Regions from separate parts of the Halomonas sp. HMF6819 genome, predicted to be linked through region 1. Evidence: predicted binding sites of a transcription regulator. Region 1 holds the regulator's gene; each other region holds the start of a gene.

Evidence for each region. The regulator PhoB, encoded in region 1, activates phosphate uptake and scavenging genes when phosphate is short. The targets are predictions, from matches to a motif close to TGTCATANNNNTGTCANA.
Region 2: a site for PhoB is predicted at 5,512-5,529, ahead of ACGLWX_RS17560 (Na/Pi symporter). Genes of this name have one in related genera too.
Region 3: a site for PhoB is predicted at 6,228-6,245, ahead of ugpB (sn-glycerol-3-phosphate ABC transporter substrate-binding protein UgpB). Genes of this name have one in related genera too.

Annotation. Positions count from the first base shown of each region.
Region 1 is NZ_JBIQVY010000003.1:140,249-150,715, forward strand. It holds gene recG (ATP-dependent DNA helicase RecG) at 1-747, shown strand, start outside; gene yccS (YccS family putative transporter) at 744-2,954, opposite strand; gene ACGLWX_RS10730 (hypothetical protein) at 3,202-3,558, opposite strand; gene ACGLWX_RS10735 (HU family DNA-binding protein) at 3,558-3,830, opposite strand; gene ACGLWX_RS10740 (NAD(P)/FAD-dependent oxidoreductase) at 3,953-5,146, opposite strand; gene ACGLWX_RS10745 (chorismate--pyruvate lyase family protein) at 5,259-5,819, shown strand; gene ubiA (4-hydroxybenzoate octaprenyltransferase) at 5,853-6,743, shown strand; gene phoB (phosphate regulon transcriptional regulator PhoB) at 6,843-7,532, shown strand; gene phoR (phosphate regulon sensor histidine kinase PhoR) at 7,536-8,834, shown strand; gene ACGLWX_RS10765 (hypothetical protein) at 9,131-9,481, shown strand; gene cysZ (sulfate transporter CysZ) at 9,838-10,467, opposite strand, start outside.
Region 2 is NZ_JBIQVY010000009.1:29,892-40,358, forward strand. It holds gene ACGLWX_RS17530 (cysteine hydrolase family protein) at 1-124, opposite strand, end outside; gene ACGLWX_RS17535 (nuclear transport factor 2 family protein) at 192-575, opposite strand; gene ACGLWX_RS17540 (hypothetical protein) at 745-1,188, opposite strand; gene ACGLWX_RS17545 (alkaline phosphatase) at 1,301-2,743, opposite strand; gene ACGLWX_RS17550 (PA0069 family radical SAM protein) at 2,924-4,009, shown strand; gene ACGLWX_RS17555 (hypothetical protein) at 4,016-4,267, opposite strand; gene ACGLWX_RS17560 (Na/Pi symporter) at 4,278-5,450, opposite strand; gene ACGLWX_RS17565 (helix-turn-helix domain-containing protein) at 5,595-5,918, shown strand; gene ACGLWX_RS17570 (bile acid:sodium symporter family protein) at 5,915-6,865, opposite strand; gene ACGLWX_RS17575 (heavy metal translocating P-type ATPase) at 6,862-9,093, opposite strand; gene ACGLWX_RS17580 (hypothetical protein) at 9,116-9,472, opposite strand; gene ctaD (cytochrome c oxidase subunit I) at 9,476-10,467, opposite strand, start outside.
Region 3 is NZ_JBIQVY010000004.1:174,403-184,869, forward strand. It holds gene ACGLWX_RS13105 (bifunctional metallophosphatase/5'-nucleotidase) at 208-1,839, shown strand; gene ACGLWX_RS13110 (sn-glycerol-3-phosphate import ATP-binding protein UgpC) at 1,873-2,928, opposite strand; gene ugpE (sn-glycerol-3-phosphate ABC transporter permease UgpE) at 2,930-3,778, opposite strand; gene ugpA (sn-glycerol-3-phosphate ABC transporter permease UgpA) at 3,795-4,679, opposite strand; gene ugpB (sn-glycerol-3-phosphate ABC transporter substrate-binding protein UgpB) at 4,813-6,141, opposite strand; gene argE (acetylornithine deacetylase) at 6,345-7,514, shown strand; gene ACGLWX_RS13135 (hypothetical protein) at 7,708-8,019, opposite strand; gene ACGLWX_RS13140 (YchJ family protein) at 8,166-8,624, shown strand; gene ACGLWX_RS13145 (GIY-YIG nuclease family protein) at 8,617-8,910, shown strand; gene ACGLWX_RS13150 (histone deacetylase family protein) at 8,930-9,955, shown strand; gene ACGLWX_RS13155 (hypothetical protein) at 10,047-10,409, shown strand; gene ACGLWX_RS13160 (VRR-NUC domain-containing protein) at 10,454-10,467, shown strand, end outside.

The DNA.
Region 1 (10,467 bases):
GTCTCGATCATCGACGAGCTGCCGCCGGGGCGCACGCCGGTCAAAACCGTGGTGGTGTCCGACGAGCGCCGCCCGGAAGTGGTCGAGCGCATCCGCCGCGCCTGCAGCGACGGCCGCCAGGCCTACTGGGTCTGCACGCTGATCGACGAGTCCGAGGTGCTGCAGTGCCAGGCCGCCGAGGTCACCCGCGAGGAGCTGACGACAGCGCTACCGGAGCTTGCCATCGGCTTGATCCACGGACGCATGAAGGCGGCGGAAAAGGCCGAGGTGATGGCGGCGTTCAAGGAAGGCGAGCTGGATTTACTGGTGGCCACCACGGTGATCGAGGTCGGCGTGGACGTGCCCAATGCGAGTCTCATGATCATCGAGAACCCGGAGCGCCTCGGGCTTTCCCAGCTTCACCAGCTGCGCGGACGGGTCGGGCGGGGAAGCACCGAGAGCTTCTGCGTACTGCTGTATCACCCGCCGCTGTCAAAAAGTTCAAAAGAGCGTTTGGGCGTGATGCGCGAAACCACCGACGGCTTTCGCATCGCCGAGAAGGACTTGGAGATTCGCGGCCCCGGCGAGGTGCTCGGCACCCGCCAGACCGGCCTTGCCCAGATGAAGATCGCCGATCTAGAGCGTGACGCCGACCTGCTGGAGCGCGTCACGGCGCTGGCGAAAACGCTTCAAAGCGACCGTGAAGCCACCGCCGTGCTGGTACGCCGCTGGCTGGGCGAAGCCGCCGGGCGCTACGGGCAAGTCTAGCGGTCGGCCGGTTTAGGCCGCTGGGTGAGCCGGGCCGCGCTTTGGGCCAGCGGCGTGAGCTGCTCGGCGATCAGTTTGAGCTGGCTCTGAATCGGGCGGTAAAGCGTTACCGCGGTGGTGCGCTCGTCACTGGCCGGCGGGGTGTCGGCCTTTGGCGCATCGCCAAGGGCGGCGAGCAGCGCCTCGGTCTGCTCATCGAGGGCGGTGACGGGCTGGCGCGCGTGTAGCTCCCGGGTCATCGCTTCGAGCAGCTCGCTGATGCGCCGGGCCTGGGGCATCAGCGCGGCGTCGTCTTCGTCGTCGGTTAGCCGGTGGCGGTGGGCGCCGAGTGCCGACAGGTGGCTCAACAGCGTATTGGAGAGCACCAGAAAGCGCAGCCCGCTGTCCGCGTCCTGCTTGCGGTAGTGGCCGGGCTCGTGAAGCATGTTGGTCAACAGTGTCGAGAACGCTGCATCCGCGTTGTGGGCGTTGCGCCGTGCCAGCCGGTAGGCCAGATCGTCCTGTTTACCGGTTTCGTACTGGTGAGTGATTTCATCGAGGTAGCCGCGGTGGCTGGTCAGCACCCGGGCCGCCTCGCGGTAGAGCCGTCGGCCCTGCCAGTCGGGCAGAATGAAGAACACCGCAAGCCCGGCGATGACCGCGCCGATCAGCGTATCGAACAGCCGCGGCCAGATCAGGTTGAAGCCGTCTCCCACCTGGTTGAAGCTGCACAGCACCAGCAGCGTGATCGAGGCGGTGGCGATGACATAGCGGCGCTCGCGGTTGGCGAAAAAGCAGACCCCCGCGGCCACGGCGATCACGCTTTGAACGCCGGGCTGGGGGAAAAGCGAAATCGATGCCCAGCCCACGATCAGCCCAAGCACCGTGCCGAGAATCCGCTGGGAAAGAAAGCGTCGCGTGGTGGCGAAGTTGGGTCGGCACACGAACAGCGTAGTCAGGAGAATCCAGAACCCTTGCTCCGGATCGATCCACTGCAAAAGCGCATAGCCTGCGACCAGCGCCGTCGATAGACGCACGGCGTGGCGAAAGGTGGGCGAGCCCAGCGTCAGATTCAGCCGTACCCGATTCCAGGCCTCCTTGATGCTCGACGGCGAACGGTCGAACAGGGCGCTGTCGCGTCGATCATCGCTACTATCGGGGTTGTGGACGCTGGCGATCTGGGTCTCCAGCGTGGCCAGGTTATCCGCCAGGGCGTTGAGTGGATGAATCAGCGCGCGCCACTCCGGGCGGTCGCGATCACTCAGATTATCGATCGAGGCGCGCAGATCCATCAGCGCCTGCTCGCTGAGCTCGTGATCGAACGGGCGGTTCAATAGCAGGGACTTCGCCAGCTGGCGACAGGCCCGGCCCTGCTGGTCCAGAAGGCGCTGGCAGCGAAACAGCACGTCATGGTGGAAAAACGCTTCGGTCAGCGCGCTGTAAGGGTAGTGGGTGGAGCTCGCCCGCTCGTGGATGTCCTGAGCGATGAAGTAAATGCGCAGGTAGCGGTTGAGCTTTTTGCTTCCGCGCTGGCCCTCCAGGCGGCGAAAGATCATCTCCTTGGCCTGGTTGAGCGCGGCTACTACCTGGCCGTTCTGGTGCGCCAGCGCCACCCGACGCGCCTCGACGTCCACGCCGCGTACCGGCTCGAACAGCGCCGACTTGAGGATCAAAAACTCCCCCAGCGTCTTGTACACCCGCGCCATGCTCTGCTTGACCGGCTGGCGGGAAAAGAGCGCGCACCAGATCACGGAGATGAGGCCGTACCAGGCCGCTCCCGCCAGCAGCAAAAGCTGGCGCGAAGCGACATCGGCATCGACGCCGCCGTGCTGCTCGATGTTGATCATCGAATAGATCGAGAGAATCAGCGTGCCCGAGGCGATGGTGGCGTAGCGCTGGCCGATGGCGCCGAGCATGATCAGCGTAAAGGCCGACACCCCAAGCCCGAGCGCGAATAGCCAAGGCCAGGCAAACAGCCACTGCACCACGAAGGAGGCCAGCGCAAAGCACAAAAGCGTCACGATCAGCGCTTGAAGCCGCCCCTGCCAGCTATCGTCGGTTTCCGAGAGCGCACAGGCGATGATGCCCAGAAACAGCGGAATGACCAGCGCCACGTCGGCCTGAAACACGCTAAACAAAAGCGCCCCGCTAAAGGCGATGAATACCCGCAGGCTGTAGGCGAATTTATCCAGTGTCCAAAGGCGGCGCAGCGGTAGAGCGATCGGCATGGCGTCTCTTCGATGATTCGTTAGACTTTAGTATAACAATGTCGGTGAGCGCCTGGCCACGGCCTTCGCGCTCCTCACGCCATTTTGACGACGTTAGGTATCGACGCCCTTTTAGACGCTTATCTCAGCAAGCCGGGGTCGGACGGCAAAAGCAGGGGGCTTTTAGTAGGAAAGCGAATCATCCGGTCGGATGTGACGCGAAGGGGTGTAACAAAACGGCCCGCCGTAAAAGGCGGGCCGTTGAGCGCTACAGGTGCTTCAAGAGCTTTTGCAGTTTGGTCAGATCGCTGGAGTCGCCGACCAGGCGAACGTCGCCGTTCATCATGCCGTGCAGAAATGCCTGCTGGGTCGGCTTTTTGAGAATCCTGAGCGCCGCGTCCTGATCGCGAAAGCGCAGCTCTAGATTCAGATCGATTGGTAGGCCCTTACCGGTGTCTATGCCCTTGGGCGTCATCCGGTAATAGCGCGCCGTGTCCAGATCTTCGGTAGCGATGCCCCAGTCCAAACCGCGCATCCGCTCGAGCTGCTCCTTGAAGCGCGGCTTACGCCGCAGCGCTCGCTTGAGCAACAAGCCCAGTAGCCACAGCGCAAGCCGGAGTTTCATTAGGAGACGGCGTCCTTGAGCGCTTTACCGGGCTTGAACGCCACGTTCTTGCTGGCTGGAATGTTCAGCGGCTGGCCGGTTTGCGGGTTTTTGCCGGTGCGGGCGGCGCGCTCGCGTACGGTGAATGTACCAAAGCCGATCAGGGCAACGTCTTCGCCTTTCGCCACGCTGTTGGTGATTTCGTCGAGAATGACGTTCAGCACTTGGCCCGCCTTGTCCTTGGACAGGTCGGCGTTATCGGCGATGGCAGCGGCCAGGTCAGGTTTGCGCATAAAAGGGGTCTCCCTGATAGAAAAAATAAGCGTAACGCTTATGAGTGCGATTGAAAACGAACGAGTGTTTTAATTTCTCGGCTCAAGCCCGGTGCCGGGCTCGAGCGCCACTGCGTTGCGATTTAGCCTAGCAGCGCGGGTACTGCTCTGGAAAGCTCCACTTTCCTTTTGACCGCCCCGCCTGTCAACGCAAACCCGACTAATTGACCATCTTTATCATCGGCCAGCGCCGTCAACGTATCGCCTTCGCCCTCGATGCGCCACTGGGCGACCGGGCCGACCGGTGGGTAGGCCACCACGGGCAAAAGCGGCGTTTTCACCACCACCGGCCAGGCGCCGAGGCGCACACGGGTCGGCTGGCCGGTGAGGGTGGCGGCCAGCGCCTTGATGCTGGCCTGAAGGGGCTGGACGTACATGGCGTTGACGCCGTCTATGCATGCCACATCGCCCAAGGCGTAAATGCCGGCGTGGGAGGTCGCCAGCGTACGGTCGACATGAATGCCGCTCTCGCTGACGTCGAGCCCCGCCTCGCGCGCTAGCGCGCTTCGCGGGGCAAGGCCGGTGGCCATCAGCACCGCATCGACGTGTTGGGTGTCGCCGCTGTCAAGCGTTAAGGCAATGTCGTCGTGCTCGGCGGCGGCGGCGGCGGCGCGGCTCACCGTGCGGCCCAACGCCAGTTTGATACCGCCGGCCTCGAAAGCGCGGCCCAAAGCCTGACTCAGCGGTACCGGCAGAAGGCGCGGCAGCGGCGTGGCCTCCGGGGCGATCAGCGTGACCTGGTGGCCGCCGGCGAGCAGGTCGTTGGCGAATTCGCAGCCCACGAGCCCCGCGCCGACAACGGCTACCCGCGCGGGCCCTGACGCCAGGGCGGCGTGAAAGCGGCGGTAGTCGTCCAGGTCGTTGACGCTGAAAAAGCGCTCGGAAAGCCCAGCGGGAATGTCGAAGGCGTTTCGCGGGCCGGCGCCGGTGGCCAGCACCAGCGCCTCGAAGCCCACATGCTCGCCGTCTTCGAGGGTCGCCCGGCGGCGGCCGCTATCGATAGCGACGGCGTGAGTATTCGATAACAGCGTGGCGTCGAGCTCGTCGGCGACGCTGGCGGCGCTTTTTTTGGCAAGCTTCTCCGGTGTCAGGCGCTTGCCAAAGCCCGTCGAGAGCAGCGGCTTGCTGTACTCATCGCCGCTATCACCGCTTACCAGGGTGATTGAGCGGCTGTCACCCAATCTTCGCAGCTCGCGGGCCAGGCCGATACCGGCCATGCCGGTACCGATGATGAGCAGATCCACCGGCGCATCGGTTTGAGAGAAAGAGTCGGCCATGCCTTCACCAGACGTTGGAATTCGAGGGCTCGAGACGCGGATGTTCTCGAGAAAAGCGCGTTGGGCCATCATGTTACACTAGCTTTTATGACTTGACCGCTCTGGAGGTCGCGTGGCGACACACACTCAGCAGGTAGCGCTTTTTCCGTGCTGGCAACCCGTTTCGGCGCTGCGTCCGGCCATGAGCGCGCCCTGGTGGCGGTGGGTCGCCTCCACCGATTCGCTGACCGCACGGCTGATCGCGGCGGGTGCCCCCGGTGCGTTTCGGGTGCGGCTGCTCCGCCAGGGCGTCGGCGTACCCGAGCGCGACGAAGCGCGGGCGCTCGGCCTTGCTCCGCGCCGGCTTGCCTGGTGTCGTGAGGTGGCGCTGTGCGTGAATGGCGCGCCTTGGGTCGTGGCTCGCTCGGTGGCGCCGCTGTCGCAGCTCCAGGGGCTGCACCTCGAGCGTTTGGGCGAGCGCTCGCTGGGTAGCTGGCTGTTTCGCCAGCCGGGCCTTAAGCGCGGCGCGCTTTATGCCACCGGCCAGCGTCCGGCGTTCGCTCATCGCCAGGCGCCGGAGCTTTCGAGCGTCTGGGCGCGGCGTTCGATCTTCTACCACGGCGGGCTGTCGCTTTTGGTGCAGGAAGCGTTTTTATCGACCATGGCGTATGAACCCGATCTGGCTTCGCGCTAAGCTGGGCGCGCGTTTTATCTTCGAGAGGTAAGCATGGACCGTTCTCTGCTGCGCCCGACCGGCTGGTCCCGGGCGGGTGATTTCATCACGCTGATGCGCCTTGATCGGCCCATCGGGACCTGGCTTTTGATGTGGCCCACGCTTTGGGCGCTGTGGATCGCCGCCGAGGGGGTGCCGGGGCGCGGGGTGCTGTTGATCTTTATCGCCGGCGTCTACTCCATGCGCGCGGCCGGGTGCGTGGTGAACGACTACGCCGATCGCCACTTCGACGGCCACGTCAAACGCACCAAAAACCGGCCGCTGGCCACCGGGCGCATCGGCGAAGCCGAAGCCAAGGTACTGTTCATCGCGCTGGTGGCGGTGTCGTTCATTTTGGTGCTGTTGACCAACTGGTTTACCGTGTTGCTGTCGGTGGGCGGGCTTTTGCTTGCCGCCACGTATCCGTTCATGAAGCGCTATACCCACTTTCCCCAAGTGGTGCTCGGTGCGGCGTTCTCCTGGGCGATCCCCATGGCCTTTGGCGCGGTTCTTGGCCACGTGCCGCTCATGGTGTGGGTGCTTTTTCTGGCCAACGTGCTGTGGACCATCGCCTATGACACCCAGTACGCCATGGTGGACCGCGACGACGACTTGAAGATCGGCATCAAATCCACCGCGGTGCTGTTTGGCCAGGCCGACCGGCTCATTATTGGTCTGCTGCAAGCAGCCACGCTGTTACTGCTGGCCTGGGTAGGGTGGGCCGTCAACCTGGGGGGCTTTTTCTGGCTGGGCCTGGTGGCCATGGCGGCCACCTTCGTGCATCAGCAGCGCCTGATCGTTCACCGCGAGCGCGCGGCGTGCTTCCAGGCGTTTTTGAACAATCACTGGTCGGGGCTTTTGCTCTTCGCCGGGCTCGTCTTGAGCTTTTGGCCGGTCACGGGCTAAGGTGGCGACAGTCGGTGTCATAAAACTGTCACTCGCTCATGGTGTGATTGTCACCGATATGTCATCGACCACTTCGCCTGGACACCGTGAGGCCCGACCATGACCGCCAAAACCGTTTTGATCGTCGACGATGAAGCGCCGATTCGCGAGATGATCGCGGTGGCGCTGGAGATGGCGGACTATCGCGTGCTCGAAGCCGATAACGCCCAGGATGCCCACGCGCTGGTCGTCGACAACCAGCCGGATCTGCTGCTGCTCGACTGGATGATGCCCGGTACCAGCGGCATCGAACTGGCCCGCCGCCTCAAGCGCGAAGAGGCCACCGCCGAGCTTCCGATCATCATGCTCACCGCCAAGGGAGAGGAAGACAACAAAATCCAGGGGCTCGAGGCCGGCGCCGACGACTACATTACCAAGCCGTTCTCTCCCAGGGAGCTGGTCGCGCGCCTTAAAGCGGTACTGCGCCGTACGACACCGCGCGGCATGGAAGATCCTGTGGAGATCAACGGCCTGCTGCTCGACCCGGTAAGCCATCGGGTCAGTGCTCACGGCAAGGCGCTCGACATGGGGCCGACCGAGTACCGCCTACTGCAATTTTTCATGACCCACCAGGAGCGCGCCTATACCCGCAGCCAGCTGCTGGATCAGGTATGGGGCGGCAACGTCTACGTCGAAGAGCGCACCGTGGACGTTCACATTCGCCGCCTGCGCAAGGCTTTGGGCGATGCCCATCAGAACCTGATTCAGACGGTGCGCGGCACGGGCTACCGCTTCTCTGCCCGGGGCTAACGCGTGCACCTGTGGAGCCGGGAACTCTGGCGAATCGCCTGGCTTGCCACGCTCGGTATCATCATGGGCTGGCTGTTTGGCGCGCCGGGGTTTGGCCTCGCCGCCGGGCTCGGGGTGTGTCTTTTCTACCACCTGCGCCAGCTACGCGCGCTTTACCTGTGGCTGACGCTGACGCCAAGTGAAGAGCCGCCTGCCGGCCCCGGGCTCTGGGGCGAGCTTCTGGACCGTCTCTACCGCTACCAGAAAAGTCAGCGCATCACCCAGGGCCGCCTCAGAGCTACCCTTGCGCGTATTCAGGAGTCGTCGGAGGCGATGCGCGACAGCGTGGTCATGCTCGACCGTCACGGTGATTTGGAGTGGTGGAACAGCGCCGCCACGCAGATGATGGGGCTTCAAACCGCCCATGACCGCGGCCAGCACATCACCAATTTGCTGCGCGACCCCGCTTTTGTGCGTTACTTCTCATCCCGCGAATATAGTGAGCCCCTAACGCTCACCTCGCCCATCGACGAACGGCGCATTCTCGAGTATCAGATCACGCTTTACGGCGACGATGAGCGGCTTTTGATGGCGCGTGATATCACTCGGCTACACCGGCTGGAGCAGATGCGCCAGGATTTCGTCGCCAACGTCTCCCACGAGCTGCGCACACCCTTGACCGTACTCTCTGGCTATCTGGAAACCTACAGCGATCTGAGCGATCAGTTGCCGCCAAGGCTTGGCCGCAGCGTCGCTCAGATGCAGGCGCAAACCCTGCGCATGCAGAATCTGGTCGACGACTTGCTGCTGCTTTCGCGCCTCGAGATCGATCAGGGCGGCAAGGATCATCAGCCGCTGGCGCTAGGCCCGCTGCTGGAAAGCGTGTGCCAGGACGCTCGGGCGCTTTCTGGCCAGCAGCATGAAACGCCCCAGCAGATCACGCTCGAGATCGAAAGTGACGCGCGGCTGATCGGCAGCGAGCAGGAGCTGCGAAGTGCGGTGTCCAACCTGGTATTCAACGCCGTGCGCTACGCCCCGGGGGGCAGTACGATTACGCTTCGCTACGCCGAGCTCGCCGAAGGTGGGGCCTGTCTCGAGGTCAGCGACGACGGCCACGGCATCGACCCGGTGCATATTCCACGGCTGACCGAGCGTTTTTATCGCGTCGACAAGGGCCGCAGCACGGCCACTGGCGGTACCGGTCTTGGGCTTGCCATCGTCAAGCACGTGCTGCTTCGCCACGACGGGCGGCTTTCGATCGAAAGCCGCCCGGGCCTGGGCGCGACCTTTTGCTGTATTTTTCCCGCCGCTCGCCTGAGCTGACCCTATCTCAAAATAACGCTTGTACAAGTGTGTCAATATGGCATGAAAGAGTGGTACAGCTTCGCGCATGTGCCATTTTTAGTCACTATAGAGGCGTTAATCAGTCTAAATAAATCCCCTTGTACAGGTCTTGTAATATTTTATGTTATTGATTTTAAATGTTTTTAACTTTTAATTTGATTTATGGCACAGGCTCTGCAAAGCTTTAAGCAAGAAAGACAGCTGCTTCAAAGTAGTCCGCCGTAAGGCACTCTTTCTTACTTTAAGCGGTACCACAGCAATTCAGGAGGTGGAATATGATGTCCAAGGAGCTACTCAAGAAAGCTGGTGTCGTAGGTATTGCGTTTGGTCTGTTGGCAAGCCCGATGGCCTTTGCAGATACTACTGATCACCCGTCTATCGATGAGAACCAGGACAGCATGGTCGAGCAGGATGGTACGCAAGATCATGGCGTCAATATGAACACCAACGAGAGCCCTGACTACACACAGGAAGAGCTCACGACCGATCACCATACTCAAGGCCCGAACGACGAAACGATCGGCGAGCCTGATTCCATGGGTACGGCCCCGGATTCAGTAGGCGAGACCGATGAAGGTGCTGAAATGTCACCGGAAGAAGTCGTCGAGAAAAATTCCGAGTCCTAAGCAAACGCTTTAAGTAACATTTGTTTGCAATTTCGGTACAAAGTATTACGCTTACGGAGTGAGCAAAAGAAGGGGCAAGGATGTCCCATTGCACGGATGCTCACCGATTCAAGGAATGAATCAAGCGAAGATCAAAACGTTTGTCAGGGTAGATTCCAAGGTTGGAGACCCGCACAAGGATTGGAAGCTTACGTTACGTATCGAAATCGCTAAACTAGATCCAGACCCCGCCCTTTGCGGGGTCTAATTTTTTGTGGGTACTTTTTTTGTTGAGGGTAATGGCGGGTTTTCATTTTAGGTAGTAGCAAGGCCCCCAGCGCTTGGGAAACCGCAAGGCGTTTGACCGTAAGCCGCTTTTAACGAGCAGGCAGTCTTTCAAGATCACGGTAGTGCGCGTCCCACATCAACACGGCTCCGGCGACCGCCCCTGGCAGCAGGAAAAGATTGGCCAGCGGTATCCAGGTAATCAGCGTGACCAGGCCCCCGTAACTCATGCTGGGCCACCAGCGCGCGCTCAGCCGTCGGCGCATCTCCTTAAAGCTCACCTTGTTGTTATCCATCGGATAGTCCAGATAGGTGATCGCCATCACCCACGCGGAAAACAGCGCCCATAAAAAGGGGGCCGCCAGGTTGAGCCCGGGAATCCAACTGAATACGAACAAAAGCGCGACCCTGGGCAGGATGTAGCGCAGCTTGACGAGCTCGCGGCCCACCGCGTCGAGCGCCGTTTTACCCAAACCGCGATCATCCAGCGGCTCGACGCCGGTCGCGGTGCGCTCCACGCGCGCGGCGAGAAACCCGTAAAACGGCGCGGCGATAAAATGGGTCACCAGCGTGAAGGTGAAAAAGATCGCCACCAGCAGGCTCAAAACGAACAGCGGCCAAAGCAGCCAGTCGAGCCAATCAAGCCAGGTGGGAATGCTTGCCATGGCATGGTCCAGCCAGCCGGAAAAACGCCGTGCGGTGAAGCTTGCAAGGCCGATGTA
Region 2 (10,467 bases), on a different contig from region 1:
CACGCCACACGCCGAGCAAGCGCACGATGTTCGCCTCGGCGCAGGCATTGTTGCGAGCCCCGGCGGCGGGGTCGCTCATGCCACGCTGCATGTCGATGATGAGCAGAGCAGGAAGCTCGAACATGAATAAGCCCGTTAAAAATGAAAACGCCAGGCTCGAATAGCCTGGCGTTTTTCGTTTGCCGACAACCTTACAACATGCGCGGGATTTGCGAAGAGTGGTGGTGCAAAATCGGCGCTTCTTTCGAAAGATCGACCACGTAGCTAAAGCGCGCCTCGAAGTTCAGAAGCTCGCCTTCGACCTCAAAACGCCAGTTGTAGAGGCCGGTCAGCGCGGCGATGGTCTCTGAGACTTCCTGAATGATCAGGGTCTTTTCGTGCAGCGTAATGCTCAGACCCGGGCGGGCGCCCAAGCGCTCGAAATAGTCGCGGTGCTTCTCGCGGGTGTTGGAAATACGGTTGGAAAAGGTAGGAATTAGTACGGCGTTCTCATCGTAGAGCGATAGCAGGGTTTCGACGTCGGCGTTATTGATTGCCTGCATCCACTCGTTGAGCACGTCATGGGGAGTTCTCATATGACTAACGACCTCTTTAACCAATGTCGGTGACCTGATGCCGCGGGCTCAAACGGCGGTGACCTTTTACGACAGTGACTTTGCAAGCCCATCATTCTTATACCAAAGATGTAGCGCGTACTATCTTACCCAAATCGACACGCGAGCGCATGGCGAGTTCCGCGATTCATCAAAATTGTCGAAATCGCTCAAAGAGCTTCGCCATGGCGGTGGCCCCGAGCATCAGCGCCAGCCCTAACAAAAGCGCGACAAGCGAGCCCGCATCGAGGCCCCCACCCCACTGCCAGCGCGAAATGACGCTGCTCAAGTGCTGCACCACGAGATAGACGCCGATAAGAAAGCTGCCCGCGCGCACGAGCCCCGCCTCACCTACCGCGTTTTCCGCTGTCGGCTCGCCGGGGTGGAGTCTTTTCGCAAGGGCCGGCGCCTTGAACCACAAAAGCGCGCCCAGTAAAAACGGCAGCAGCAGACTGGCGGTGAACAGTATCCGCCAGGACTCGATTTCATCCGCCGAGGCGAAGGCCGCAGGTAGCGATGAGAGGATCGCCATTAGCGGCCTGACCACCAGATAAACGGCGAGAAGGCGAATCGCGATGATCGAAAAGGCGTGCATGTGTGCTCCCGGCAAAACCTTTAGCATACGTGTATCGAAGGCACTCTAAAACACGCCCAACGCAAAGCCCCCGGCGATGGCTCGCCGGGGGCTTTGTGCTTTCGCAAGCGCGTTACTGTGCGTCGCTGTCTTCGTCGATACCGAGTGCGCTCATCGCGGCGCGGAAGACGTCGGTGTTGTCCACCCACTGCTGGGCGTTTTCGTCCACGTTGTAGGTGGAGAGCCCTCCATCGCGCTGGGCCACGTCGAGGAAGTAGTCGGCGCCAGCGCCCCGGGCGTAAAGCGGCACCAGCTCGCGAGTGTGGTTATCCGAGTGCCAGCGCACCAGCGGCAGCGCGCCTGTGCCCTGGCTTACGACCTGGCTGTAGACGTTCTGATCCGAATCCGGGCCCTGCAGCAGGCCGTTGCCGTGGTCGGTGGTGACGATGATCATCGTCTCGTCCCAGTCGCTGTTCGTCTCGACCCACTCGACTGCGGCTTCGACCGCCTCGTTGAAATCGACCTGCTCCTCAACCAGGCGCGGCAGGTTATTGGCGTGGGCGGCCCAGTCGACGGCGCCGCCTTCGACCATCAGGAAGAAGCCTTCGTCGTTTTGCTTGAGCACCTCGAGCGCGCCACGGGTCAGCGTCGGCAGGCTCGGCACGTTGTCGAGCAGGTCACCGGCGGCCACGCCCGGGCGATTGAACTGAAGCGTCGCGTGGTTTTGCGCCACGCCCAGCACCTTGTCGCCCTCGAGGGTCAGCTCGCCATCTGCCAGCGCCTCGAAGTCGTCGCGGCTTTCGATGAGCTGGTAATCGGTGTCGCCGTCGACCAGGCGCTGCCAGGTGGCTTCGCCGCCCACGTAGCGAAAGGCGTTTTCGTCCGGATTTTCGACCGCGTTACCGGCGTCGTCGAAATAGGGGTGGCCGGCACCGAACACCACGGTGGCAAGGCCGGAATCGATGATCTCTTCACCGAGTGCTGCGTATTCGTTGCGGCTGGCGTTGTGGCCCAGAAACGCGGCGGGCGTTGCGTGGCTCAGCTGCACCGAGCTCACCACGCCCAGCGCCCGGCCGCTTTCGACCACGTACTCGCCGATGTTCTTCATCCGTTCGTCGTTGTTCGACCAGTTGATGGCGCTGTTGTAGGTTTTCTGGCCGGTGGCCAGCGCCGTACCGGCGGCGGCGCTGTCGGTGAAGTTCTCGCGGGCGTAGTTGTAGCCGGCGAAATAGCTGCCGTAGTCGCCCAGCTTGCCCTCGAAGCCAACGCCTTCGGCTGCCTCAGCGCTCCAAAGCGCTTCGGGGTCGAAGGTGACCGCCCCTTCGTCACTCATGGTCGGCTCGGTCGCGGTGGTCAGCGGGTAGGTAGCGGCAAACACCTGGGTGTCGAAGTCATCGTACACTTCGTGCCCCAGCCCTCCATGGCGGTAGTAGCTAGCGGCGCGGAAGGTTTCGATACCCGCGCCGTCGGTGATCATCAAAATGACGTTCTTTGCACTGTTTTGCTGGGCAAGCGCCGACGTGGCAAAAACGGATCCTAGAGCAAGCGCGAGCGCGCAGCGTTTGAAAGCGACCATGCTGTTCGTCCAAGTCATTGATTAAGAGAGACTTAAATTAGTGATGCCAGATGACAGCGGGATGAACGTTTAGCCCCATTTCAATGACACCCCGTTCACCATGCCCAGCGGTTGTCTTTAGCGTGACCAGCCATATACTGTATATTTATACAACAATTTCATTGCCGATCGGAGAGCGTCATGGCGGATTCACGCGCCCTGCCCCCGGGCAGGATCGTTCACAAGGGCCGCGGGGCGACGTTCGACCCGCACAACCGCTTCGCGCCAAGTGTCAGCGTCGAGGAGCCTGACGGCTGGTGGCAGGAACACGCCCCTTTAAGCCTTGCCACCGAGGTACGCGAGGAGCCGAGCAAGAGCGCGCTTTCGTGGAACGGCTCGCCGGATCTCTCCTTTGATCGCTCGCTAAATCCTTACCGCGGCTGCGAGCACGGCTGCATCTACTGCTTTGCCCGCCCTTCCCACGCCTATTGGGACATGTCGCCGGGGCTCGACTTCGAAACCCGGTTGATTGCGCGCACCGGCATGCTCGATCACCTGCGCGAGGAGCTTGCGAAACCCGGCTACGTCTGCCGGCCGATCAATCTTTCCGGCAACACCGACTGCTACCAGCCGATCGAGGCGAAATACCGCACTACCCGACGCCTGCTCGCGTTTTTGCTCGAATGCCGCCACCCGGTCACGCTGGTGACCAAGGGAAGCCTCGTACTGCGCGATCTGGGTCTTTTGAAACAGATGGCCGAGCACCGGCTGGTGCGGGTGCTGGTGAGTCTGACGAGCCTGGACAGCGACCTGAAGCGCACCCTGGAGCCGCGGGCGGCCTCGCCCAAGGCGCGGCTGAAGGTGATTCGCGAACTCAGTGCTGCCGGGGTGCCGGTGGGGGTTTTGATCTCGCCGGTGATACCGGGGCTGACCGACCACGAAATCGAGCGGCTAATCGAAGCGGCCCGCGGCGCCGGCGCGCGCACCGCAAGCTGGATGCTTTTACGCCTGCCCCGAGAGGTCGCGCCGCTGTTTGAAGAGTGGCTGGTGGCCCACTACCCCGAGCGCGCCGACAAGGTGATGAGCCTGATTCGCCAATGCCGGGGTGGCAAGACCAACGAGGCAGCGTTCGGCAAGCGCTTTCGCGGTGAAGGCGTGTTCGTCGACATGATCGAGCAGCGCTTCAAGCGCGCCAGCCGCCAGTGGGGCATGCAGCCCCGCGCCGAGCAGGGCCTCAATACCCGCGACTTCAAGCCGCCCCGCGCTCAGGGCGACCTGTTCGACTAGCCAACGCTATTTGGGTGGGCCGCGCCGCGTTCTGAGTTCGTCGAGCACCAGCGCGAAGAAGCCGCGAATCTCCTGAAGCTTCGGCCTGGCCTCGACCATCAGGGTATCCATCTTCTCGAGTTCCTGGGTTTGGGCTTCTCGGGCGTCGAGCTCGGCGCGAATCTCGTCGATGATCTCCACCGAGTCGTTCAGCATCGCCTTGAGCTCGGCGGTCGAGGTGGTGTGCAGGCTTGGCCTGGAACCTTGTTCAATACTCATGGCGCCCTCCTTACAGTACGGTAACGGCGATCAGCAGCGCCGGCAGCGCGATGAACACGCCCAGCACCCACCCGGCGGCCAGCGCCTTGCGCTCGGCGGCAACCCGGCCCAGCCACTGCGCGCCTTTCACCGGCAGCAGACGCAGAAACGGCAGCCCGCCGATGATCAGCACGGCGCACAGATTGAACAGCAGATGCACCACGGCGATCTCCAGCGCCAGCATCGCCGTGGCCCCCGAAATCGCCGTGGCGGCGAGCAGCGCCGTCATGGTGGTGCCGATATTGCTGCCGATGGTGAACGGGTAGATCTGGCGCAGCGTGAAGGCGCCGGAGCCGGCCATGGGCACCATCAGGCTGGTGGTGGTCGAGGAGGACTGCACCAGCATCGTCACCAGCGCCCCGGAAGCCACGCCGGTGAAAGGCCCGCGGCCGATGGCGCTGAGCATGATTTGCCTAGCGCGGCCGACCATCAGCGTCTTCAAGAGCTTGCCGATGTAGCGAATGGAGAGAAAAATCAGCGCCACGCCGATGACGATCAGCGCGATACCGCCCGCCACCGCCGGCAAGCTCGACACCAGCTGGCCGGCGGTGTCCGTCACCGGGCTGGTCAGCTGGCCCACGATATTGACGTTATCCAGCGAAAGATTGGCATCGCCGTAGAACGCGCCGGCAACGGCGCCGGCCATGTGCTCCAGCGGGTGGAACAAAATCTCGATGGGGAGCAGGATTACCACCGCCAGCAGATTGAAGAAGTCGTGCACGGTGGCGGCGGCAAAGGCGCGGCGAAACTCGTTCTTGTCGTTGACGTGGCCCAGGCTCACCAGCGTATTGGTCACCGTGGTGCCGATGTTCGCCCCCATGACCATCGGCACCGCGACCGCAACCGGCAGCCCCCCGGCCACCATACCAACGATCACCGAGGTCACCGTCGACGAGGACTGGATCAGAGCGGTGGCAACGATGCCGACCATCAGGCCGACGAAGGGGTTGGTGGCGAACTCGAACAGGCGCTCGGCGTGATCGCCGGTGGCGAGCTTGAAGCCGTCGCCGACGATGGATACCGCGCAGATCAAAAAGTAGACTAGCAGGACGAGCGTGAGCCACTGGCGCAGGCGGCCCTGCTTCTCCTTTTGCGCCGGTCGAGCGTATTGATCTGGCGCGGCGCGATGGGTCGTCTCTACCATGGTGATCCCTCCGGCGGTTGGCAACGTGGGGCACGTTTACCCTGTCACGTTGCGCGCCGCAGGTGACAGCCTGATGACGCCCGCGTGACGGCGCCCGCTTATTGTTGATATCGCCCCCTTTGAACTACCGAGCCGGAACGCCTGATGACACAGCCCTTGAACAAGCCCTTGAGTAAGCCCTTGAGCAAGACCCGATCGAGTTTCTACCGCCGCCTCTACGTGGCCCACCTGATCGACCAGGGCGTGGCCAGCGTGCCGGCGCTAATGGAGGCCACCGGCATGCCCCGGCGCACCGCTCAGGACACGATCAAATCTCTCGACGAGCTCGATATCGTCTGCGTGTTTGAGGGGCAAGACGGCGAGCGGCACAACATCGGCCGCTACGTGATCGAGAGCTGGGGCGCGATCGACCGGCGCTGGGTAACAGAGCACGCCACGCGGCTGGGCGAGGCGCTAGGCTACTGCTAGCGCTTATCGGTCACTCTGGCGCTAGCATGGCGGCGGACGAGCAGTCTGGCCGCCAGGGGTGAGGTGATCATCTGGATGACGGCGAAAAACGCAGCGGGAATGGCGATTTCCGGCGAAAGCCCAGAGGCCGCGACGAACGCCGCCGCGATGCTGAACTCCTTTTTGCTCGTAGTGAAAAGATACGCCACCACCTCTGCGCGGTCGTCGGTGATCAGCCTGGACGCCATGCCCACCGCGTAGCCTGCCAGGTTCAAACACAGCGCCGCAGCGGCGATCACCAGAGCAAAAGCGCCGTACCCCAGAATGGTCGTGGCGTTGGGGCCCACCACCGCCAGCAGTATCAGCAGATAAAGGATAGAGCCCAGCCCCGCGTAATGGTCGTCGAAGCGCGCGAAGGTGGCGCTGAACCGGGTGCGCAGCGCCACGCCCAGAAGCGTCGGAACGAAGACGATCAATAAAAGCTCGACCACGATGGCATAAAGCGGCACGTCGAGTTCGATGCCGGTGAGCCCGAGAAACAGCAGCGGCACCAGTAGCGGTGACAGTGCCGTATTGATCGCGTTGAATACTGCCGCCATCGCCACGTTGCCGCGCGCCATCAGCACCAGAAGCGGCGATGACACGTCGGTGGGAAGCGTGCCCAGAAGCGTCTGCCCCGCGGCCAGCGCCCCGGTGCCGAAAAAGAGCCGCCCGGTTACCCAGCCCAAAAGCGACATCGGCCCGTACACCAGACAAAGCGCTAGCAGCGGCCGCGAGGGGCGGCGCAGCACCGCACCGACCTGGTGGGCATCGAAGGTCAGGCTGATGACGAACATCAAAAGCGCCAGCAGCGGGCCAATCAGCGGGGCCAGCGCCATGCCCGCCGGCGGATAGAGCAGCCCCAGCGCGGCCACCGCAATCACCAGCCACAGAAGCTGCGCCTCGACCCAGGCGATGGCGCGGCTCACGATGAAGCCTTTGCGGGGTCGGCCTCGACCGGCGCCCAGGCAAGCCGTGCGGCGTTGAGCGTCACGCTTAAAGAGCTGGCCGCCATGGCCAGCACTGCCGCCAGCGGCGGCACCGCCATGACGATGACCAGCCCCAGCGCTAAAGTGTTGTACACCGCCGAAAACGCCAGATTCTGACGCATGACGCGGCGGGTGCGCCTGGCCAGGCGCAACAGCTCTACCACGCCGCCAACGCCGGGGCGCAGCAGCTGGGCGGCGGCGCCTTCGCGGGCGGCGTCGCTTGCCTGCATGGGCGCCACGCCAACACCCGCGGCGGCCAGGCACAGCGTATCGTTGACGCCGTCGCCCACGTAAAGCGCAGGTGATGCAAGCCCCGCCAGCAGCCGCGCTTTCGCCTCCGGCGAGCGCTGGGCGTAGCAAGCATTCGGTGCCAGGCCCACCTGCTCACCCAGCCAGCTCACCGCGCCCTGGCGGTCGCCGCTGATCAGCGCCGTAAGATAGCCCTGCTCTTGCAGCGCGCGAAGGCTCACCCGGGCGTCCGCCACCGGCGGGTCGGCGAGATAAAACGTCGCCAGCCACCCCAGCTCGTCGGCCAGCACCACTTGGGAGGCGAAGGCGTAGTCGCCCTGTTGATTAGAGCCTGCAAACGTGACGCCGCGCTCGCCAAGCCATTTAGCGCTTCCCATCCACCAGCGCTCGCCGCTCTCGAAAGCGATCACCCGCCCGGCGCCGGCGACCTCTTCCAGGCGCACCACGGCGCTTGCGTTCTGCTCGTCGTTTTTCTTATCACCGCTTTGGCTTGCCCAGCGCAGCAGCCCCTGGGCTAGCGGGTGCTCACTCTGGCGGGTGGCAGCGACGAGCTTGTGATTGAAGCCGCTAGATAACGTATTGCGAAACTCGGCGTGGATGACCCGGTGACGGCCGGCGGTGAGCGTGCCGGTTTTATCGAAGGCCACGGCGCGTACCCGGGCAAGCACCTCAAAAGCCGCCGGGTCGCGCAAGGCAACGCCTTGCTGCAGCGCCTGGTCGCTGCCGGCAAGCGTTGCCAGCGGCACGGCCAGCCCCACCGCGCAGGGGCAGGCGACCACCAACACCGACAGCGCGCGCACTACCGTCTCTTCAAGGCTCGCGCCCAGAATGAACGCCACGGGCAGCGTGATGAGCGCAAGCAAAAGCGCGACGGGGCTTAGCCAGGCGGCAAAGCGGTCGGCCAGCTTGTGAAGCTCGCCTTTTTGGGTTTGCAGCAGGCGCATCTGCTCGCACAGGCGATCCCGGCGCCGCTCGCCGGGCGTAGCGCCCACCCGAAGCCGAAGCGCCGTTTCGCCGTCGGCCTCGAGAAAGCGGTAACCCGCGTAAACTTGCTGGCCGGCGACCAGATAGCGCGGCACGCTTTCACCAGAGAGCGTGGCGGTATCGAACCAGCCGGCGCTCATCAGCTCGCCGTCGAGCAGCAGGGTCTCGCCCGGCGTCAGGCGCTGAACCTCATTTAGCCGCGCCGCGCTGAGCGGATGCGACTCGATTCGCCCTTCCCGCTCGAGCGTCACATCGGCCGGTGCCAGCGTTAAGGCCTCGAACGCTTTCAGGCCCCGCTGGCGACAAAGCGTTTCGGCCAGCCGCCCGACCAGTAAGAGCGCGATCAGCATGACGGCGGTATCGAAGTACACCTCGACGGCGCCCTGCGCGAGAAGCCAGACCGACACCGTCATCGCCCCTAGCACGCCCAGGCTCACCAGCACGTCCATCCCCGGCCGGCGGGCCAGCAGCGTGCGAAACCCGGCGCGGTAGAACGGCACGCCGGCGTAGAGCACCACGGGCAGCGAAAAGGCGCCGGAGATCCAGGCCATGACCAGCTCGATACGCCCCGCCTGTACGGCGCCGGCGTAAATCAGGATTGAGGCGAGCATCGTCCACATGCCAAATACCGCGGCGACGCCCAGGCGAAGGCTCAGGTAGCGGCCCTCTTTCTCCAGCCGCTCGGCGGCGTCCTGCACCGCCTCGAGCTCGCCTAGCCGGTAGCCGATGCGCGAGACCCGCGGAGCGAGCGTAGCAAGCGCCAAGGCCCCCGCCTCGCCCTGCACGTACACCGTGGCGGTGGGATAGTGAACGCTTGCCTGGGCAACGCCGGGGGCGCGCTTCAATACGCCTTCGACGGCGAGCGCGCAGCTGGTACACCACATGCCGTGCAGACTAAAAAGCGCGGCTTGGCCGGCGGGCGCGTTATCGCTCATGGAATCGATCGTTTCACCTGCGTTACAGGCAAGGCGGCACGCCGATGATTGGCATGCCGGTGAACACCACCCCGAAGGCGGAGAAGAGATAGAGCCCGGCGGAGACCAGCGCGTTGAAGCGCGGGCGCCCGGTAAGCTCGCGGCCCACCTTCCAGCCGGCCCAGGCAAGCCACACGAGCAAGGCGGTGGTGGCGACGCTGAAAAGCCCAAGCCCCAGGTTGAGGCCCGTCAGTGAGCCTTGATCCGGCGCCGGCGGCGCCACGGCGCAGGCCACCGACAGCCCGCCGTACACCGCCACGAACCAGATGCTCCAGAGCGTCAAACCGATGATCAGATGCGCCGGATGGCCAAGGTGGAGTCGTTTGAACGCAGTTTGCATCGCTTAGCCTCCCATCACGCGGGGCAGCACGCCGAGCGCGCCGACCAGCACCCAGAACGTCACCAGGTTGTAGCGCCAAAGCTGTACCACCACCGCGGGTTCGAAGGGCGCGTGGGCGCCCACGTAGCCGCAGCGTACGCGAAGTCCCTGCATCGCGGTGAGGATCATCGCCAGCGCCCCGTGGAACAGCGCGTACACCAGCCCCACCAGCAACACCGCGTCGTGGCTGGTTTGGGTGGGCTCGAGCCCGGCACTCAGCAGCGACCAGAGCACCAGCCCCACCTGCACCGCGCCCAGCAGCGCGCTGAGGTAAAACCCGCGCATCAGGCCGCTATCGCGGCGGGCGCGAAGCCCGCGTACCAGCTTCTCCATGATGCCAGCGCCCACGGTGAGCGCCACGCCGGCGCCGACCAGCACCAGCAGCGACAGCGGCGACGCCTCGGGCATGCGCCACTCGGGTGAGACGGTCCAGAGATAGAACCAGCCGAAAAGATACGAAAGAAACAACGAGCCGTTGGCGATCGAGAACGTCGCCATCGCCCACACGCCCGGCCCACTCATGGTGCGCGAGTGCAGGGGCGGGTCGCCTTCCTTGACCTCGGCGTCCGGGGCGGCTTTCGGGTGGGCGCCGTTCTCCCAGGACCAGCGCAGCAAGAACAGCCCGGCGACGATGACGAACACCGCGGCCACCGGGTAGAGACGCGTCAGCAAGCTGATACAGACCACGGCCAGCGCCAGCGCGGCGAGAAACGGCCACCAAGAGTTGCCCGGCAGGTGAACGATCTCGCGTACCTTGCCGGTGATCGAATCACTCCCCCACATCTCGCGGCGCCCGTGGCTCGCCACCGCCAGACCGTGCTTGCCCTCGGCCATGGTGCGGGGAAGACCCGGGTTGTCCCACAGCGGGTGGCGGGTTTCGATGTTCGGGAGGCTGACGAAGTTGTAGGCACTGGGTGGCATCGCGTTGGCCCACTCCAGCGTGTCGGCGCCCCAGG
Region 3 (10,467 bases), on a different contig from region 1:
AAGCCGTAAGCTTGGGAGATGCGCGGGCGTTGTCAAGGTGATGCCTGGTTCGATGACCGCGTTGGCGGCCAGAGCATCGCTCGATAAACGCTCGACAGCGTGTCGACAAGAGGGCTCATAAAAGTGTTATTACTGGTCAAGGCGACTTCAAGACAACATCGATAAACGCTTCCAATGAAAACACCTACAACCTTACAAGGAGTTGGCATGCTCGTTTCCCGCACTGCGTTACCCGCTGGCGTCGTCCTGCTTGCGCTGGCGCCCGCTGCCCTGGCCGCCCCCTTTACGCTGACGATCTACCACACCAACGACCTGCACGGGCGCACCGACCAGTACCCGCAGCTTGTCAGCGCCCTCGAGCAGGCGCGCAGCGAGTACGGCGAAGGGCTGTTGCTCGACGCCGGCGATATTTTCTCCGGCACGCTCTACTTCAACGCGTTCAAGGGGCTGGACGCCGTCGAGTTCATGAATGCGATGGGAGTGGACGCCTTCGTTCCCGGCAACCACGAGTTCGACCTGAACGCCCCGGAAAACGGCCACCAGGCGCTGGCGGCGCTGTTCGAGGCCGCGGAGTTTCCCATTCTGGGCGCCAATCTGGACTTCACCGGCGCGCCGGAGTTTAGCGAGCTGCTGGGTGAATCGATCAGCGCCGAGCCGCAGCCGGGGCATCTTTATGACGGCGTGATCCTCGAGCAGGGCGGTGAGCGCATTGGCGTGTTCGGGCTGAGCACTCAGTCGAGCGAGAGCGTCTCGAGCCCGGGTAACGTCACTATTGGCGACTACCGCGCGGCGGCCGAGGCGATGGTCGAGGCGTTCGAAACCCAGGGCGTGAACAAGGTCGTCGCGCTAACGCATCTGGGCTTCGACAGCGACCCGGCAGTAGGCAACGACCGGCTGCTCGCCCAGCACGTCGAGGGGATCGACGTGATCATCGGCGGGCACAGCCACACCCGGCTCGAGCCGCCCGTGACCGTGGCCGAGAACGACCGTGGCGAGGCGAAGGCGCCCACGGTCATCGGTCAGGCGAACGAGTACGGCCAGTACCTAGGCGTGATGCAGGTTACCTTCGATGACGACGGCGTAGTGACGGATTCAAGCGGCGAGCTGCTGGCGGCAGAGGACTTCGAGCCGGACCCGGATGCCGACGCGATGCTCGCGCCTTATACCGCTCAAATCGAGGAGCTGCGCGACGCCGAGGTGGGCGTCACGCTCGACGAGACCTTGCCCAACCCACGCCACGGAAACGGCGACGAACAGAGCGTGCGTGCCAATGAAACCGCGCTGGGTAACCTAATCGCGGATGGCCAGCTTGCCGCCGCGCGCCGGGTGAACCCGGAGACCGTGCTGGCGCTGCAAAACGGCGGCGGCGTGCGCGAGCCGATTCCACAAGGCCCCGTGACTGTGGGTGAGCTGATCGCCGTGCAGCCCTTCGGCAATCGCCTGACGCTGATGGACCTGACCGGCGCCGAGCTTTTGGACACTTTCGAGATCGCGCTGGCCGGCGCTCCGGAGGAGAGCGGCGCGTTTTTGCAAATCTCCCAGGGCACCGAGGTGGTGTATGACAGCTCCGAGCCTGCTGGCGAGCGCGTGGTGAGCCTGAAGGTGACCGAGAACGGCGCGCTCACCGATATCGACCCGGCGCGCACCTACGTGGTCGCCACCAACAACTTCACCGCCGCCGGTGGCGATAGCCACACCGCGCTTGAAGGCGCGCATGAGGATGATCGTAGCCACATCGTCGGCAATACCGACTGGGAAATGCTGCGCGACTACCTGGTGGAGCAGGGCGAGATCGCGCCCCGAGTGGAAGGGCGCATCGTCGATGTGGCAGGGGAGTGAGAGTGAGTGAGCGAGTAAGCGCTTACTTGCTCGTCAGCCGGTGCGCTGACCGCTTTCACGGTTGAACGGGTGTAGAGCGCTGCGGGCGATATAAAAGCGCAGCGTCTCGCCCTCGTTCACCGGGGGCTCGCCGCCGCCGGTGCGGATCACCGTGGGCTGCTCGCTGCCCGCCAGACGCACGTACAGATGGCTTTCAGCACCGGCGGCTTCGAAAAGCTCGAGGGTGGCGTCGATGACCAGGTGCGGGGCGCTGGGGGCACTAAGATGCATATCGTCCGGGCGGATGCCGACGATATCGGTGCCGGCGGGCAGGTCGTCGAGCAGGTTGTCGGCGCTTCGCGTGGCCAGATACTCGACGGGCAGCATGTTCATCGCCGGCGAGCCGATGAAGCCGGCTACGAACATGCTCGCCGGGCTGTTGAAGATCTCCATTGGCGTGCCCACCTGTTCGATCTTTCCGGCGTTGAGCACGACCAGCCGGTCGCCCAGGGTCATGGCTTCCAACTGGTCGTGGGTGACGTAGAGGCTGGTGGTCTTGAGTCGGCGCTGTAACTGTTTGATCTCGACGCGCATCTGTACGCGCAGCTTGGCGTCCAGATTCGATAGCGGCTCGTCGAACAAAAACGCCGCTGGCTCGCGCACCAGTGCCCGGCCCATGGCCACCCGCTGGCGCTGGCCGCCGGAGAGGTTGCGCGGTTTGCGCTGAAGGTACTCCTCGATCTCGAGCATCTTCGCGGCCTTGCGCACACGCTCCTCGATCGCGGGCTTTTTGAAGCCGCGGTTTTTCAGCCCGTAGGCGAGGTTGTTATACACCGTCATGTGTGGGTAGAGCGCGTAGTTTTGAAACACCATGGCGATGTCGCGTTCGGCAGGCTCTAACGTGTTGACCACCCGGTCACCGATCTTGAGCGTGCCTTCAGAAATCGTCTCGAGCCCCGCTACCATGCGTAAAAGCGTGGATTTACCGCAGCCCGACGGACCCACCAGCACCACGAACTCGCCGTCTTCGATGGCAAGGTCGATGCCTTTGACGGCCTGCACGCCGCCGGCGTAGGTCTTCTTGATTCCTTCCAGGGTGATACTGGCCATGCTATTTCTCCGTCTCGGTCAGGCCTTTCACGAACAGTTTCTGCATCAACAGCACCACCATCACCGGCGGCACCATGGCCAGCATCACGGTGGCCATGATCAAATTCCACGCCGGTACCCGATCGGACGAGGCCATCAGGCGCTTGATCCCCAGCACGACGGTATAGAAATCCTCGTCGGTGGTGACCAGCAGCGGCCACAGGTACTGCACCCAGCCGTAGATGAACATGATCACGAACAGCGCGGCGATATTGGTGATCGATACCGGCAGCAGGATGTCCTTGAAGAACTTCATCGGCCCGGCGCCGTCGACACGGCTCGCCTCCATCAGCTCCTCGGGCACGGTCATGAAAAACTGGCGAAACAGAAACGTCGCCGTGGCCGAAGCGATCAGCGGCAGCGTCAGCCCGGCGTAGGAGTTGAGCATGCCAAGATTCGCGACCACCGCGTAGGTGGGGATGATGCGCACCTCCACCGGCAGCATCAGCGTGATGAAGATGATCCAGAACGCCAGCAGGCGAAAGCGAAAGCGAAAGTAGACGATGGCGAAGGCCGAGAGAATCGAGATCGCGATCTTGCCGATGGCAATGGTGAGCGCCATGATCGTCGAGTTGCCCAGCATCAGCCAAAGCGGCGGGGCGCCAGCGACCTGCCAGCCCGAGCCGAGCATCTGTGAGTAGGTGTCCCACAGGTTGTCGCCGGGGGTGAGCGGCAGCACCCCGCGCACGAAGGCGCCGGGTTCGTGGGTCGAGGCAATGAACGCCACGTACACCGGAAATGCCACGACCAGCACGCCGAGAATCAACACCGCGTGGGTCAGAATATTCAGGAAGGGTCTGTTTTCGACCATTGTTAAGACCTTTGCGCTAGTAGTTGACCCGGCGTTCCACGTAACGGAACTGGATGAAGGTCAGAAGAATCACGATGCCCATCAACAGCACCGACTGGGCCGACGACGAGCCAATGTTGAGCCCCGCCACGCCGTCGGTATAGACCTTGTAGACCAGCGTCATGGTCGCCTGGCCCGGCCCGCCGCCGGTGGTGGCGTCGATCACCCCGAAGGTGTCGAACATCACGTAGTTGATGTTGATGATCAGCAAAAAGAAGGTGGTCGGCGACAGCAGCGGAAAGACGATGCTCCAAAAGCGCTTGAAGGGCGTGGCGCCGTCGATGGCGGCAGCCTCGATCAGCGATTTGGGCACCGACTGAAGCCCGGCCAGAAAGAACAGGAAGTTGTAGGAGATCTGCTTCCAGGCCGCCGCGATGGTGATCAGTATCATCGCCTGGTTGCCGGAGACCCGGTGATTCCAGTTAATGTCGAACCAGTCGAGCACGTGGGGCAAAAGCCCGATGGTCGGGTTGAACAGAAACCACCACAGCACCCCGGCCACCACCGGCGCCACCGCGTAGGGCCAGACCAGCAGCGTGGTGTAGAACTTCGCGCTTCTCAGCACCCGGTTGACGCACACCGCCAGCAACAGCGCCAACCCCATGGAGAGCACCGTGACCGAGACGGCAAAGATCGCCGTGCGCCCCAGAGCGTTCAAGTAGCTTGGATCACTCAGAATGCGTGCGTAGTTCGAAAGGCCCACGAAGGTGGTCTTGAAGCCGAAGGCGCCGGTGCGCTCGAAGCTCGACTTCACCGCTTGGCTCGCCGGCCAGATGAAGAACACCAGCGTGATAATGAGCTGCGGCGCCAACAGGCAGTAGGGAAGCCACCGGTTCTGATAGGTGGAGCGTTTGGTCTGCATGATGAATCCTGTATTACGAGCGCCCGGAAAAGCCGTCCCGTGGGCCCCACCTTGAAAGTGAAAGGCAGGCCCAGGGGAAGGCTCTCACGACGAACCCCGGCGTAAGGGCCGGGGTTCGTGAGACGATCAAGCGTTAGTTATTGGCCGACTCGAAATCGCGCAGGATCTGGTTGCCGCGCTCTACCGCGTCATCCAGCGCTTCCTGGCCAGTCTTGTCGCCCGCCAGCACCGCCTGGAACTCTTCGTCGAGCACCATGCGTACCTGCGGGTAGTTGCCAAAGCGCAGGCCCTTGGAGTTCTCGGTGGGCTCGTTCAGGTTGATCTGCTCGATGGCGAGATCCGCGCCCGGGTTCTCCTCGTAGTAGCCCTGCTCCTGGCTCAGCTCATACGCGGCGGTGGTGATCGGCAGATAGCCGGTGCCCTGGTGCCACTCGGCCTGTACTTCAGGAAGCGACAGGTACTCCAAAAACTCTGCGACGCCGGCGTACTCGTCGTCTTCATGACCGGAGAGCACCCACAGGGTCGCGCCGCCGATGATCGAGTTCTGCGGGGCGCCCTCGACGTCATCGTAGTAGGGCAGCATGCCGAAACCGACTTCGAAATCGGAGTTGGCCAGCACGTCGGCGCGCGAGGCCGAGGAGTTCATGTACATCGCGCAGTCGCCGGCGTAGAACGAGGGCGCAGCGTCCGGGCCGTTGGCGGGGCCGGCGTAGCTGTAGACGCCGCTGTCGCTCCACTCCTTCAACTGATCCCAGAAGCGCGCCTGCACCTCGCCGTTGAAGACGAACTCGGTGTCCATGCCGCCAAAGCCGTTCTCTTTAGTGCCGATCGGCTGGTTGTGCAGCGCCGAGAAGTTCTCGAGGCCGATCCAGTTGGCCGCGTAGGCCATGGTGAAACCACACGACGCCGCGCCTTCGTCGACGATCTGTTGACCCATCTCGCCCATTTCCGCCCAGGTGGTCGGCGGGGTTTCCGGATCGAGTCCGGCGGCCTCGAAGGCGTCCTTGTTGTAGTAGAGGATCGGCGTCGAGGAGTTGAACGGCATCGAAAGCATGTTGCCGTCGGTGTCGGTGTAGTAGCCAGTCACTACGGGCAGATAGTTGTCCGCATCGAATTCGTTGCCGTGCGCTTCCATCAGCTCGAAGACGGGGTAGATGGCGCCCTGGGCGGCCATCATGGTGCCGGTGCCGACTTCATAGATCTGTACCAGGTGCGGCTGTTCGCCGGCGCGGAAGGCGGCGATGGTGTTGACCATGGTCGCTTCGTACTCGCCCCGGTAGGAGGGCGTGACCTGGTACTCATCCTGTGTGGCGTTGAAGTCCTCGGCCAGCGCGCTTAGGCGCTCGCCGAGCTCGCCGCCCATGGAGTGCCACCAGGTGATCTCGGTGGTGGCCTGGGCGGACATGCTCAGGGTGGCCGCGGCGATACCGACGGATAACGCGCGTAACGTGAAACGAGACATACATCACTCCTTGTAGGCCCGGGCAGGGCCGGGCGGCGCAGTACGTTTATTGAGCTTGTGGGGTGCACTGAACAGTAGTGAGTCTATATGACAAATTGATGAACGATAACCGGACAAAGGTTCAAGGCTCATGCCACTTTGGCAGTAGGCGAGCGCGGTGGGCAGTGCTAGGGTGGGGCAACGCGCTTAACCCGAGACACGTCATGACGAATGCAGAATCGCTTCTTTCCCAACTCATCGCCTTTGATACCACCTCCCGCGGCTCCAATCTGGCGCTGATCGAATTCGTCGAAGGTTATCTGGCCGAGTACGGCGTCGCCTCCGAGCGGGTGATGAGCCCCTGTCATACCAAGGCGAATCTGATCGCGCGCATCGGCCCGGACGCGCCGGGTGGGGTGATGCTGTCGGGCCATACCGACGTGGTGCCGGTCGAGGGCCAGCCCTGGTCGACGGACCCGTTCACGCTTCACGACGGCGGCGACGGCCGGCTTTACGGTCGTGGAAGCTGTGACATGAAGGGCTTTATCGCCTGCGCGCTGGCCATGGTGCCCGAGTGGGTAAAAGCACCGCTTGCTCAGCCCATCTACTTTGGCTTCTCTTATGACGAGGAGATCGGCTGTGTCGGCGCGCCGGACCTGATCAAGCGCTTTTACGAGCACTACTCCACCACCGCCCACGTCATCGTCGGCGAGCCGACACTGATGCAGCCGGTGGTGGCACAAAAAGGCGCGACCAACCTGCGTACCACCGTTACCGGGGTCGAGGCGCACAGCAGTCAGGTCAATCAGGGCACCTCGGCGATCCACGTGGCCGCGCGGCTGGTGAGTTTCATCGAGGACACCATGGCGGCGCTGGTGGAAGAGGGCCGGGTGGACGACGCCTTCAACGTGCCCCACACCAGCCTGCACGTGGGCAGAATAAAGGGCGGCACGGCGATCAACATCATGGCTCGCGAATGCACCTTCGAGTGGGAGATCCGCCACCTGCCGACCGAGACGTTCGACGAGGTGTTTGCCCGTTTCACGCAGTACGCCGATTCGCTCAAGGCAGAGCTTGCGGCGCGCGGCAAGCAGGTTGTGATCGACACCGAGGCGCTCAACGTCACCGTGCCGGGCCTGGCCGATCGCGACAACGCCGCCGTGCTGCGCCTGGCAAAGGATCATCTGCCCAATGAGTGCTGCAACCACGCGGTGGCCTACGCCACCGAGGCCGGCCAGTTCCAGGGCCAGGGGCTTCAAACGATCATCCTCGGCCCCGGCAGCATCGCCCAGGCCCACCAGCCGGACGAGTACATCGAGAAAAGCGAGCTTGAGGCGTGCGTCGAATTCATGAACCGGATGGGCCGGGCCCTGGAAGCACCATTCGAGGGGTGATCGCTGAGCTGTTCGAGGCAACTGTCGGTAGTGTCGGGTAGCCCGTAGCGAGGGTCTTTCGCCAGGGAGGGCGAAAGTAGCGTACAGGGAGGTATTCACAGCGCCCTCGCGTAGGGCTACCCGACACGGTAAAAGGCCACCAACGAAAACACCCGCCATGAGCGGGTGTTTTGGGTATCGCCAAACGTTTCTGTCAGGGCGAGGAGTGCTCTTCGAAAAGCTCCGCCTTGGCGTCGCGCATGACCTCCTCGCAGGCCTGCTGATGGGCAAGCTGGGTAATCAGACCCTGGGTGACTTCGAAGCCTTTCATCAGGCAGGTATCCACCTCGGCGAGACTAATGGCCGGCGTTACGTGACAGTCGATTCTGACCGTACGGCCGCCGCCCTGAAGGCGATCAGCGAAGCGCCGCAGTCGCCAGGCAAGTCGTTCTTTCCATCGGGCCGCGTCTACCGCGCCCTCGTTTACGCTAAACGTGCACTGCCATTCCGGTCTGTATACCTTCATGCGAACCTCCGCTGCGTCTGGAAAGATAGTTGGGTCGTGTGTCGTACTCCGTCTTTTTGGCAATGTGACTCTGCTACTATACCCACATTGACCGCGACCGATACAGGAAAAAGGCCCGATGCACCTGCGTTAATGGGGCCACCGTTATGACTTCCAGTTTGATGACACGCTGCCCCTGTGGCAGTGGCGCTGTGTACCAAACGTGCTGCGGCGTCTACCACCAGGGCGTGGCCGCCCCCACGCCCGAAGCGCTGATGCGCTCGCGCTATAGCGCCTTCGCACTCGATCTTGTCGATTATCTGAAAGCCACCTGGCACTCCAGCACCCGGCCTAAAACGCTTGCGCCGGACCCGGCCACGCAGTGGAAGCGCCTTTCTATCGAGTGCGCGCCCACACCTGAAGGCGAGCAGGGCACCGTTCACTTCAAGGCGTTCTTTTGGGAAGGCGGCTGGCACGTGCTGGAGGAGGTCTCGCGCTTCGTATTCGAGGCCGGGCGCTGGTACTACGTCGACGGCGACCCTCACCTTGAAAAACTCAAGCCCGGGCGCAACGAGCGTTGCCCGTGTGGGAGCGGGCGCAAACTCAAGGCGTGCTGCGGTGGCTAACGGCGAAGGCGCACGGGCGCCGTGGTATCTTTACCTGCTGGAGTGCCGGCGCGGCACCTACGCCGGCATCACCAACGACCTGACAAAACGCTACCGGGCCCACTGCCAGGGCAAGGGGGCGCGCTATACCCGCGCCAACCCGCCCCAGGCGCTGCTGGGCGCTCAGCCGTTCGACAGCCGCGCCGAGGCCAGCCGCGCCGAGTACCGCCTGAAGCAGCAAACGCCCACCGAGAAGCGCCGCTGGGCGGCCCGCTGGCCCTGCTGCGCGCCCGACGACTGCCCATGACTTTCAAGGAGCCACCGCCATGAAGACGTTTTTCTCCGATCAGAGCTTTCGCCGCCAGGCGGCCACCGAGCTTCACGGCAGCACGCTGGTAGCGCCCTACGAGACGCCCCGGCGCATGGAGATCGTACTCGAGGCGCTCGCGCGCGCCGGGCTCGAGGTGCATACACCCGGCGAGTACGGCCTGGCGCCGGTGGAAGCGGTACACGACGCGGGCTATATCGACTTCATCGCCCACTTCTGGCCGCGCTGGCAGGCCGAAGGTCACCCGGGCGAGGCGATCCCGAGCATCTGGCCGGCGCGCACGCTGCGCGCCGACCGTATCCCCCGCTCGCTGGAGGGCCAGCTTGGCTACTACGCCCTGGCCGCGGAAACCTCGCTGTGCGAGGGCACTTTCGAGGCCGCGCTTGCCAGCAAGGACACGGCGCTCGCGGCTCTCGAATCCACCCTTGAAACCGGTGAGCCGAGCTTTGGCCTGTGCCGCCCGCCGGGCCACCACGCGGCGACGGATCAGTTCGGCGGCTACTGCTTTTTCAACAACGCCGCCATCGCCGCTCAGCGTGCGCTGGATAGCGGCCATCAGCGCGTGGCAGTGCTCGACGTCGACTTCCACCACGGCAACGGTACTCAACAGATCTTCTATCGCCGCTCGGACGTCTTTTTCGCCTCGCTGCACGGCGACCCGGACGTCACCTTTCCCTACTACTCGGGCTACGCGGACGAAACCGGCGAGGGCGAGGGTGAAGGCTCTACCGCCAACTACCCCATGGCGCCGGGCACGACGGTCAGCACCTGGATGACGGCGCTCGACGAGGCGCTTGCGAAGATTATCCGCGCCGAGTGCGAGCTGTTGATCGTCTCCCTCGGGGTGGATATCTTCGAAAACGATCCCATCAGCACCTTCACTTTCAAGCGCGACGATTTCGCGGCGCTTGGTAAGCGGCTGGCCCAGGCCGGGCTGCCCTGCGTTTTATTGATGGAAGGGGGCTACGCGGTGGACGACATCGGAGCCAATGTGGTAAGCGTACTGCAGGGTTTCGAGTCATAAGCCTCGAAACGCGGCGCGACGGATGACAGCGCGCGCCAATTCGGGCAGTCTAGCGCCTTTTTCAGCCCGTTTGGTGGCAAGGAGTTAACGCGTGGCAGTGTATGGCGGCATTCAGGCACACGAGGTGGAGCGCTGGCTCAACGCCCTGGTCAACGCTGCCTTCGACCGGCGCTGCCCGCTTTCCAAAGTGCACGGCGGCACGGCGCGGGCTCGTACCGCCCGGCAGGACCTGCTGTGCCTGGCTCAAACCTTTCGCGGAGAACAGGGCTCGAGCGACGCCGTCGCCGATAGCCTCAGCCGCTGGTGCCAGCACTATCTGACCGAAACCGAGTGGTACGTGCTGGTCAGCGGAAAAAAGCCCCGCGCGGCTGCCCCGGCCCCCGCCGCACCGGCTCAAGGCGAAAGCGCCTCCGCCGAGGCCATCGAGGCGCTACTGCAGCACAAGGTCGGCTAAGCGAGCGCTTAACGACGCCGCCGGCGCGCTGCTACAATGGATGAATGAACAGTGCCCT